2 regions of the Pseudomonas sp. TE31087 genome follow, and region 2 is predicted to be linked to the other one. Evidence: riboswitches for the same ligand, from Rfam matches in the RefSeq annotation. Region 2 holds a riboswitch; the other holds the start of a gene.
The links. A riboswitch is a leader RNA that binds a small molecule or an ion and turns the genes downstream of it on or off. The one in region 2 is predicted to bind cobalamin.
Positions count from the first base shown of each region.

Region 1: another riboswitch for cobalamin. It lies ahead of cobO (cob(I)yrinic acid a,c-diamide adenosyltransferase); the one in region 2 lies ahead of ACZ899_RS05450 (CbtB domain-containing protein).

Region 1 is NZ_JBXVNN010000001.1:2,796,404-2,801,697, forward strand. Features, by position in the region: gene cobD (threonine-phosphate decarboxylase CobD) at 1-879, opposite strand, end outside; gene cbiB (adenosylcobinamide-phosphate synthase CbiB) at 872-1,780, opposite strand; gene bluB (5,6-dimethylbenzimidazole synthase) at 1,777-2,427, opposite strand; gene ACZ899_RS12575 (cobyrinic acid a,c-diamide synthase CobB) at 2,424-3,719, opposite strand; gene cobO (cob(I)yrinic acid a,c-diamide adenosyltransferase) at 3,716-4,327, opposite strand; cobalamin riboswitch at 4,441-4,659, opposite strand; gene ACZ899_RS12585 (hypothetical protein) at 4,814-5,294, shown strand, end outside.
Region 2 is NZ_JBXVNN010000001.1:1,216,661-1,221,954, reverse strand. Features, by position in the region: gene cobN (cobaltochelatase subunit CobN) at 1-618, opposite strand, end outside; gene cobW (cobalamin biosynthesis protein CobW) at 622-1,689, opposite strand; cobalamin riboswitch at 1,790-1,989, opposite strand; cobalamin riboswitch at 2,049-2,271, shown strand; gene ACZ899_RS05450 (CbtB domain-containing protein) at 2,372-2,557, shown strand; gene ACZ899_RS05445 (CbtA family protein) at 2,568-3,263, shown strand; gene ACZ899_RS05440 (cobalamin biosynthesis protein) at 3,263-3,664, shown strand; gene cobM (precorrin-4 C(11)-methyltransferase) at 3,694-4,446, shown strand; gene ACZ899_RS05430 (DUF1272 domain-containing protein) at 4,512-4,754, shown strand; gene ACZ899_RS05425 (response regulator transcription factor) at 4,928-5,294, shown strand, end outside.

The sequences.
Region 1 (5,294 bases), 1.6 Mb from region 2:
GATGCCACGGCGGGCGAGAAATTCATGCAGGTGCGCGGCACGCTCATCACGCACGTACTGGAACAGGTCGCAGCCACCGCTGGGTGGCAGGCCTGCACCATCAAGCAAGGTGGCCATACGCTGGCTGGCCTGGGCGCAACGGGCAATTTGTGCCTGGTGCGCCGCGTCGTCGGCAAAACACGCCTGCCCCAGCACACGGGTCGGGCCGCTGACGGTCCAGGGCCCGAGTGCCTCGGCCAGGCGTCGCAGCACATCCACCTGGGCGACGACAAACCCCAGCCGCACGCCGGCCAGGCCGAAGAACTTGCCGAACGAGCGCAACACGATCAAGCCCGGTTGCCCAGCCTGATCGACCACACTGTGTTCGGGCGTGTTGTCCATGAAGGCTTCGTCCACCAGCAGCCAGCTACCGCGCTCGGCCAGGCGCGTATGCCAGGCCAGCAGGCGTTCGCGGGTCACCCGGCGGCCAGTGGGGTTGTTGGGGTTGACCAGCACCAGCACGTCGAGGCTGTCGAGCACGTCCTCGACCTCGGTCTCGTCCAGTTCGACCAGCGTGTGCCCTGCCCGTGCCCAGGCATGCGGATGCTCGGCATAGCACGGCGACAGGACCCCGACCCGCCCGACCGGGCGCAAGTACGGCAAGGCCTGGATCGCCGCCTGGGAACCGGCCACCGCCAGCAACGGCTGCGCGCCGTAGTACTGCCGCGCCGCCGCCTCCAGGCCATCCTCGGTCTCCGGCAGGCGGGCCCAGGCCTCCAGCGGAATCGGCGGTATCGGGTAAGGCCATGGCGCGATACCGCTGGACAGGTCGAGCCACTGCTCCCGAGGGATGGCGTACTGTTTCACCGCCCGCAGCAGGCGGCCACCGTGTTCAAGCATTCAGATAGGCTCCCACGCAGATCAACAGCACCCACAGCCACACGCCGCGCTGCACCAGGCTCCAGCCGCGCTCGATGGCATCGGCGTCGGCCATTGACCCTTCACCCAGGCGCGGCCGTTCGTGCAACTCGCCGTGATACACCGCCGGGCCGCCCAGCTCCACGCCCAACGCACCGGCCCCCGCCGCCATCACCGGGCCGGCGTTCGGGCTGTCCCACAGCGGCGCCTGGCTGCGCCAGCAGGCCAGGGCCAGGCGGGTCTTGCCCAGCAGCGCATAGGTCAGCGCCACCAGCCTGGCGGGAATATAGTTCAGGCCATCGTCGATGCGCGCCGCGCACCAGCCAAAGCGCTCGAAGCGCTCGTTACGATAGCCCCACATCGCGTCCAGGGTATTGCTCAGGCGATACAGCACCACCCCCGGCGCGCCGGCCACGACGAACCAGAACAGCGCGGCGAACACCGCGTCGCTGCCGTTCTCCAACACCGACTCGGTAGCCGCCCGGGCCACGGCGGGCTCGTCCAGCTCGCGGGTCTCGCGGCTGACCAGGTAACCGACGCGCCGCCGCGCCTCGGCCAGGTCGCCCTGGCGCAGCGCCTGGGCCACCGGCAGCACATGCTCGCCCAGGCTGCGCAGGCCCAGGGCGCAGTACAGCGCCAGCACATCCACCAGCCAGTCGATATACGGTAGCCACGACAGGATCAGCGCCAGCAGAGTCAGCGGCACCACGGCCAGGAACCACGCGGTAACGCCATGGCTGCGCCAGCCGCGCCCGCCGGCGTTGAAGCGTTGTTCCAGGCGCGAGGCGAAGTTGCCGAAACCCACCAGCGGATGACGTCGACGCGGCTCGCCCAGCAGCGCATCCAGGGCCACGCCCGCCACGGTCAGCAAGGCCACGCTCATGGACGCTCTCCCCAATGGTTTTCGTACAGCATCTCGCTCAACGGTCGTTGCTCGGCCCAGTCTTCCAGTACCAGCATCGGTGCCGGATAGAACTCGGTCACCGGCCCCAGGCACAGCACCGCCATGGGCTTGGCGCCGGCGGGCATGCCCAGCAGCTCGGCCAGGGCCTGGGGGTCGAACAGCGACACCCAGCCCATGCCCAGCCCTTCGGCACGCGCCGCCAGCCACAGGTTCTGGATGGCGCAGGCCAGCGAGGCCAGGTCCATCTCGGGCAAGGTGCGGCGACCGAAGACGTGCGCCTCGCGCTTGTCCATCAACGCCGCCACCAGCACTTCGGCGCAGTCGTTGATGCCTTCGACCTTGAGCTTCATGAATTCATCGGAGCGCTCGCCCAGGGCCTCGGCGGTGCGTACCCGCTCCTGCTCCACCAGCGCCTGGATCCGCTCGCGCAATGCACGCTGGCTGATACGGATGAAGCGCCACGGCTGCATCAGGCCCACGCTGGGTGCCTGATGGGCGGCGGCGAGCAGGCGCCCGAGCAACTCGGGGGCCACCTCGCCCCCGGCGAAATGGCGCATGTCGCGGCGTTCGCCAATGGCCCGGTAGATGGCCTGGCGTTCGGCTTCGCTGTAGGCGTGTCGGCTCATGGTCGCAGCAGCGCCGCCGCCGCATCGGGGTTGGAGGGGAAATAGAAGTGCACGTAGGAGGCGGTCAGGCGCCCCAGGCGATAGACCGCCTCGTTGCCCCGCCCACCGTTGGGGCTCAGGCCACGGGCGATCGGCGCCAGCTCGGTGCTGGTCAGCGAATGGTGGTAGGTGTGGCCACGCAGGGTGCCTTCAGGCAGTTCGACCGCCTGCAGGGCCAGGGCCGCCAGGCGCTTCTGCATGGTTGCCTCGCCCGGCAGCAGGCCCAGCAGCGCGGCGCGCTCGCCCGCCACGTCGGTCAGTGCGTCGAGCAGGTAGAGCATGCCACCGCACTCGGCCAGCAGCGGCTTGCCGGCGGCATGATGGGCGCGGATCGCCTCCAGCATCGGCGCGTTGGCGGCCAGGGCCTGGTGATGCAGCTCAGGGTAGCCGCCGGGCAGGTAGAGGCTGTCCACCACGGGAAGCTCGCGATCATGCACCGGCGAGAAGAACTCCAGCTGCGCACCGAGGCCGCGCAGCAGGTCGAGGTTGGCACCGTAGGTGAACGCAAAGGCTTCGTCGCGGGCCACGCCGATGCGCACCCCGGTCAGCGACGAGGTCACGCTCACCGGCTCAGGCCCGGCAAAACTGACCGGTGGCGGCAACGCGGCATCGCAGCTGGCACCGAGCGCTTCGGCGGCAGCGTCCAGTCGAGCATCCAGATCGTTCAACTCGCTGGCCTGGACCAGGCCGAGGTGGCGGCTGGGCAGCTCGATGCCGCGCTCGCGGGACAACCCGCCGTACCAGCGCAGGCCTTCGGTCAGGCTGCCTTCGAGCAGTTGCGCATGGCGCAGGCTGCCGACCCGGTTGGCCAGCACCCCGGCGAACGGCAGGTCGGGCTGGTAGCGCGCCAGGCCCAGGGCCAGGGCGCCGAAGGTCTGGGCCATGGCCGTGCCGTCGATCACCGCCAGCACCGGCACGCCGAAGTGGCGTGCCAGGTCGGCGCTTGACGGGGTACCGTCGAACAGGCCCATCACGCCTTCGATCAGGATCAGGTCGGCCTCGCCCGCCGCTTCCCACAACAGGCGACGACTTTCCTCGGCGCCAATCATCCACAGGTCGAGCTGGTAGACCGGCGCGCCGCTGGCGCGCTCCAGGATCATCGGATCGAGAAAGTCAGGCCCGCACTTGAACACCCGCACCTTACGCCCGAGGTTGCGGTGCAGGCGAGCCAGGGCGGCGGTGACCGTGGTCTTGCCTTGGCCCGAGGCCGGGGCCGCGATCAGCACGGCGGGACACTGGCGCGACTCACTCACAGTTCGACGCCCTTCTGCGCGCGGATACCTGCCTGGAAGGCGTGCTTGAGCATGCCCATCTCGGTGACGGTGTCGGCCAGTTCGATCATTTCCGGCTTGGCGGCGCGACCGGTGACGATCACATGCTGCATCGGTGGACGGGCCTGGATATCCGAAAGCACCTGATCGAGGTCCAGGTAGCCATGTTTGAGGGCGATATTCAGCTCATCGAGCACGACGAACTGGATCGACGGGTCCTGCAGCAACTGCCGCGACACCGCCCAGGCGGCTTCGGCGGCGGCGATGTCACGCTGACGGTCCTGGGTTTCCCAGGTAAAGCCCTCGCCCATCACGTGGTAGCGCACCTGCTCGGGGAAACGACGGAAGAACAGCTCCTCGCCGGTACTGTTGCGGCCCTTGATGAACTGCACCACGCCGCATTGCATGCCGTGGCCCAGGGCGCGGGCGAGCATGCCGAAGGCCGAGCTGCTCTTGCCCTTGCCATTGCCGGTCAGCACCAGCAGCAGGCCGCATTCGTTGGGGGAATTGGCGATGCGCTCGTCGATGATCGCCTTCTTGCGCTGCATGCGCGCCAGGTGACGTTCGTCGCGTTCGATGGATTCGCTCATCAGGGGTCTCCGCAGGCTGTCGCGGCGGCGGCGACAGATAAAAGGCAGGCAGACGAGGAGCGCGCAGGGGGCATGGCAACGGCCACATCGCACCGCGCATCACCCTCCGTGATGCCGTTTGGCAGTGACAGGCCGGTCTCCGGGCTCATGAGCGGGCGCAGGCCCTGGCCACGCGCCTTCCCGGACTTGGAAATCCAGTGGCCTTGCGTAACCGTCGACTCATCTACCGTTGCGGGGGCAGCGCCGGGCTCGCGCCTGCTGGCGCCCACCGGCTTCCCAGTTTCACCCTGCCGAACCGCGGCTCGCAGGGCACCTGAAACACGCCGCGAAGGTTAGAGGGTTGAATCGGGAGCGTCAATCGAACGAGGGCCGATCTGGCCTGGATCAATGGCCGATCCGCCAGCTTGTGCCACACTCAAAGCAGTGATATCACATAGCCACCACTTTATCGGCTGACCTCGATCACAATGACAAGGAGAGCGCAGCATGCAAGGCCTGATCATCAACAACCCGCGCCTGGAGTTCCTGCGCCCGGCCCTGGAACGCTGGGTCGACTGCATCGACCGCTTCAACCAGCTGCAGGGCGACAACGAGGCACCCTACTGGCACGGCACCGCCGCCAACGTCGGCCTGCTCGCCGCGGCCGCCTGGCAGGGTGAGCTGGTGGCGTTGGAACGGCACATGAGCAAGAAGCAGCGCGACGAGGGCGAGCGCGATGGGCGCTGCGACCTGTCGATCAGCAGCGCCGAGGAGTCGCTGTACCTGCACGCCGGCCAGCGCTGGCCGCGTATCGCCCGCCTCGACCTGACGGCGGCCCTGCAGGAAACCGCCGCCCTGGCCAAGCCGATAGCCTATGGCAGCCAGCTCAAGGCCGGGGCGTTGTTCGTCACCCCGTGGAAGGCCGGCCAGCATGCCAGCCCCGAGGAATTGCAGGACCTGGTGGACGACCTGCAAAAGCACACGGCCT
Region 2 (5,294 bases):
GAACAGCAACGGCGCCACCGGATGCTCGGGGTTCCACTCGGCGTACCAGTCCTCGGGACAAGCCGTGCCCTTGGCTGGATGATAGACCGCCGTGCGCGGCAAGGGCTGTGGCTCGTCCCACGGGTAATCGCGCCCCAGCCACTGGCTGGCCAGGCAGTTGAACAGGTTCACCGCGTTGGCCTTGCCGCCCTGGCGCAGGAAGTGCCAGAGGCGTTCGGCCTGTTCGCCGCGAACCGTGCCCAGGTCGGTGAGCTCAGGGTCGGGGCGGTCGTCGCCGGGCACCAGGATCAGCTGTACCCCTCGCCCCGCCAGTTCGACCAGTTGCTCGACACCATAGCGCCAGTAACCGACACCGCCATGCAGTGATATCAGGATCACCTTGGCATGGCGCAGCACCTGGTCGATATACAAGTCGACCGAGGCGTGGTTCTGCACCTGCATCGGGTTGGCCAGGCGCACGCTGGGGAAATCCGCCGGCAACTGCTCGGCGGTTTCGGCGAGCAGCGCCAGGTGTGAATCGCCGCTGCAGAGGATCACCAGGTCGGCGGGGGTCTGGCCGAGATCGGCGATGCTGTCGTCCGGCACGAAGCCGCCGGGCTGGGTCCGCAGCAGGTGCATGGATCAGGCGCCCAGGGCCTGGCGCAGGCGCGCTTCCAGCTGCGCCGCGTCGAGATCCTGGCCGATCAGCACCAGGCGGGTGATCCGGGGCTCGTCGCTGCGCCAGGCACGGTCGAAATGCTTGTCGAAGCGGGTGCCCACACCCTGGATCAGCAGGCGCATCGGCTTGCCGGGGATGGCGGCGAAGCCCTTGGCGCGCAGGATGCCGAACTCGGTGACCAGCTGGGTCAGGGCATCGAGCAGCAGGCTCTCGTCGGCCTCGGGCAGGTCGATGGAGATCGAGTCGAAGGCGTCGTGGTCATGGTCGTCATGGTCATCGCCGTCGTGATGCGAGTCGTGATGGGTACGGCGACCGTCGATATGCGCCTCGGATTCGGCGCCCACGCCCAGCAACACTTCCAGCGGCAGGCGGCCGCTGCTGGCCTCGATCACCTTGACCGCCGGCGGCAGTTCCTCGGCCACCTCGGCACGGACCTTGGCCAGGCCCTCGGCGTCGATCAGGTCGGCTTTGTTCAGCACCACCAGATCGGCGCTGGCCAGCTGGTCGGCGAACAATTCATGGAGCGGCGACTCATGGTCGAGGTTCGGGTCGAGCTTGCGCTGGGCGTCGACCTGGTCCGGGTAGGCAGCGAAGGTGCCGGCGGCCACGGCCGGGCTGTCGACCACGGTGATCACCGCGTCGACGGTGCAAGCGTTGCGGATTTCCGGCCACTGGAAGGCCTGTACCAGCGGTTTGGGCAAGGCCAGGCCACTGGTTTCGATAAGGATGTGGTCGAGGTCGCCGCGCCGGGCCACCAACTCGCGCATCACCGGGAAGAATTCTTCCTGCACGGTGCAGCACAGGCAACCGTTGGCCAGTTCGTAGACGCGGCCATTGGCCTCTTCCTCTGTGCAACCGATGCTGCACTGCTTGAGGATCTCGCCGTCGATGCCCAGCTCGCCGAATTCGTTGACGATCACCGCGATGCGGCGGCCCTGGGCGTTGTCGAGCATATGGCGCAGCAAGGTGGTCTTGCCTGAGCCGAGGAAGCCGGTGACGATGGTGACGGGAAGCTTGGCCAGTGTTTTCATGTCGCGATGCCCTTGGCAGCAATGGCGCGGGCATGCAGGACGACAGCCACGGCCATGCCGGCCTGGCGCGTTCGCCACCGGATCACCCCGCCCGGTTGAAAGTCGAAAACGTCACGAGGCAGGTCTCCTGGCTTGCACCGCTGCGGCTCGCTGGCCGGTGGGCCGGCGCCTTCCCGCGCGCCTGCGCAGTGGCTGTGCCGAACCCTTCAGTGCTTACAGTTGCGGGGGCAGCCGCGGCTTGTACCGCGTTCCCGTCTTAGCTCGGGCCAACGCCCGAGAACCTCGCAGCGGCAAGGCTACGCAGTGCCTGCCTGGCGGTCAACCGCCGCGGCGATTGACGCGGGCCCGGCCCCGTGATTTGCTAGCGCATTGCGTTCAGGTGCCCCCACGGGGGTGAAACGGGAAACCGGTGCGTCGCGTCTCCGTTCCAGGAGCCGACAAGGCCGGTGCTGCCCCCGCAACGGTAAGCGAGAGAAGCGTCCGGACCACTGTGCCAGCCTCAAGGCATGGGAAGGTGACGCCATGGAAGGAGCCTTGCTCCACCTCGCGAGCCCGGAGACCGGCCTGACGTGCTCACAGTACACCCCGCGGTGGGCGGGCGTCGTCGTATCACTCGGGCCAGCCGTGCCCGGGGTCGTCGCGCATGCCCGTTGCCACAACAAAAGCAGCAGAGGAACGCGTCATGCCCATCACCAGCGCCAAACACAGTATCGCCACCCCCGTCAGCCTCAGCCAGCGACTGATCGTCGCGGTCGGCGCCAGCCTGCTGGGGCTGTGCCTGGTGTACTTCGCCGGTTTCTCGCACATCGAGGCGGTGCACAATGCCGCCCACGACACCCGCCACAGTGCCGCCTTCCCTTGCCACTGAGTAAATCCGCATGATTACGCGCATCGCCCGTACCGCGGGTTTCAGCGGCCTGCTCGCGGCCCTGTTGCTGACCCTGCTGCAAAGCTTCTGGGTCGCCCCACTGATTCTCCAGGCGGAAACCTACGAATCCACTGCCCCGGTCGCCGAACAGCATGAGCACGGCGACGCCGCAGCGCCCCATGAGCATGAACACAGTGCCGAGGCCTGGGCGCCGGAGGACGGCTGGCAGCGCGTGCTGTCCACTACTGGCGGCAACCTGGTGGTCGCCGTCGGTTTTGCCCTGATCCTGGTCGCCCTCTACAGCCTGCGCGAACCGAACCGCGTGGCCACCGGCGCACTGTGGGGCCTGGCCGGCTTCGCCGTGTTCTGCCTGGCACCGACCCTGGGCCTGCCACCGGAACTGCCCGGCACCGCCGCCGCCGACCTTGGCCAGCGCCAGACCTGGTGGATCGGCACCGCCGCAGCCACCGCCGCCGGCCTGGCGCTGCTGGTGTTCGCCCGGCACTGGTTGTTCAAGGTGCTTGGTGTGGCCCTGCTGGTGATCCCGCACCTGATCGGCGCGCCGCAACCCGCAGTGCATGAAAGCCTGGCGCCGGAAGCCCTCGAGACCCAGTTCAAGATCGCTTCCTGGCTGACCAACGCCGCGTTCTGGCTGGCCCTGGGCCTGCTCAGCGCGTGGCTTTACCGTCGTTCCAGCCAGGCTTGATGCGCGATCTGCCCGTGCAGCCGGCGATGTTCGCCGGCTTTGGTTGCCGCCGTGGTTGCCCGGTCGAGACACTGGCGGTGCTGCTGCGCCAGACGCTCACCCGCCACGCCCTGCCCCTCTCCGCCCTGCGCGCCATTGCCAGCATCGAGCCCAAGGCTCGCGAACCCGGCCTGCTGGCATTGGCCGAGCGCCTCGGGCTGCCTTACATCTGCTTCGACGCCACGCACCTGACGGTCTTCGAGCCGCTGCTCAGCCATCGTTCGGCCACGGTGTACGCCCAGACCGGCTGCTGGGGCGTCGCCGAAAGCACCGCCCTCGCCCTGGCTGGCGAAAACGGCCGCCTGCACGTGCCCAGGCAGGTACTCGGCGGCGCTACCCTCGCCTTGGCGATCGGCGGATAATCCGCGCCATATTTCTGCAAGGAACCCCCATGACGGTTTATTTCATCGGTGCCGGCCCCGGCGATCCGGAGCTGATCACGGTCAAGGGCCAGCGCCTGATCCGCCAGTGCCCGGTGATCATCTACGCAGGCTCCCTGGTCCCCGCCGCCGTACTGGAAGGTCACCAGGCGCACACCGTGATCAACAGTGCCGAACTCCACCTGGAACAGATCGTCGAGGTGATGCGCCAGGCCCACGCCAATGGCGAGGATGTGGCCCGCGTGCACAGCGGCGACCCCAGCCTGTACGGCGCCATCGGCGAACAGATCCGCCACTTGCGCGAACTGGGCATCGGCTACCAGATCGTCCCCGGCGTCACCGCCACCGCCGCCAGTGCCGCGCTGCTCGGTTGCGAGCTGACCTTGCCCGATGTGGCACAGACCGTGATTCTCACCCGCTTTGGCGACAGTTCGCCGATGCCGGCCGGTGAACAATTGGCCGACCTGGCCCGCCACGGCAGTACCCTGGCCATCCACTTGGGCGTGCGCCACCTGGCCCGCATCGTCGATCAGCTGCTGCCACACTATGGCGTCGACTGCCCGATCGCGGTGGTCCATCGTGCCACCTGGCCGGACCAGGACTGGGTCAAGGGCACCCTGGCGGACATCGGCGAACGCGTGGCCGCCAAAGGCTTCCGACGCACCGCGCTGATCCTGGTCGGCCATGTGCTGGGCGACGCGCCGTTCGCCGACTCGGCCCTGTACCGCGCCGGTCATGCCCACCTCTATCGCCCAGGCTCGTGAAACGATTGCCGACCGGGGGCGCGGCGTAGCACACTGGATTTTCCAACTGGACGGAAACCAAGCCCATGCTCGAACTGCGCCCCAACTGCGAATGCTGTGACACCAACCTGCCCGCCAATAGCCCGGATGCACTGATCTGCTCGTTCGAATGCACCTTCTGCCGTGCCTGCAACGACCAGCACTTCCACAACCGCTGCCCGAACTGCGGCGGCCAGCTGGTGATCCGCCCCACCCGTGTCGGCACGGCACTGGACAACAATCCCGCCTCGACACAACGTGTGCACAAGCCGCACGCACCCTGCGCCTGAACCTTCCTTGTAGGACTTTTCTACAGGTTGGTGCAGGTATTTCAACACACCTATACTCGCCTATTACCAAGGCTCCTGAATATCCGTAAGGTGCGCGCTGCCCAGCAAGTCCGCTGCCCAGCGCCTGTAATCGTAGGCTGGAAGCGCGCTGCACTTTGACAGGAGTTACCTGAATGACATCCGTGCTGTTGGTCGATGACCATCACATTGTTCGACTTGCCGTACGCATGCTGCTCGAACGTGAACGCTTCACCGTCGTGGGGGAAACCGGTAAAGGCAAGGAAGCCGCCCGTTTGGCCGAGCAGACCAAGGCGGATGTGGTCATCCTCGATATCGGCCTGCCGGACCTCGACGGCATGGAGGTGATCAAGCGCCTCAAGCTGATCGACCCGCCGCCGCGGATCATGGCCCTGACCGGCCAACCCGCCGACCTTTACGTGCGCCGCTGCATGGACGCCGGCATCTCGGCCTTCGTCAACAAGGACGAAGACCTCGACGCCCTGGTCTTCGCCCTCAAGGCCCTGGTCAAGGGTTACTCGA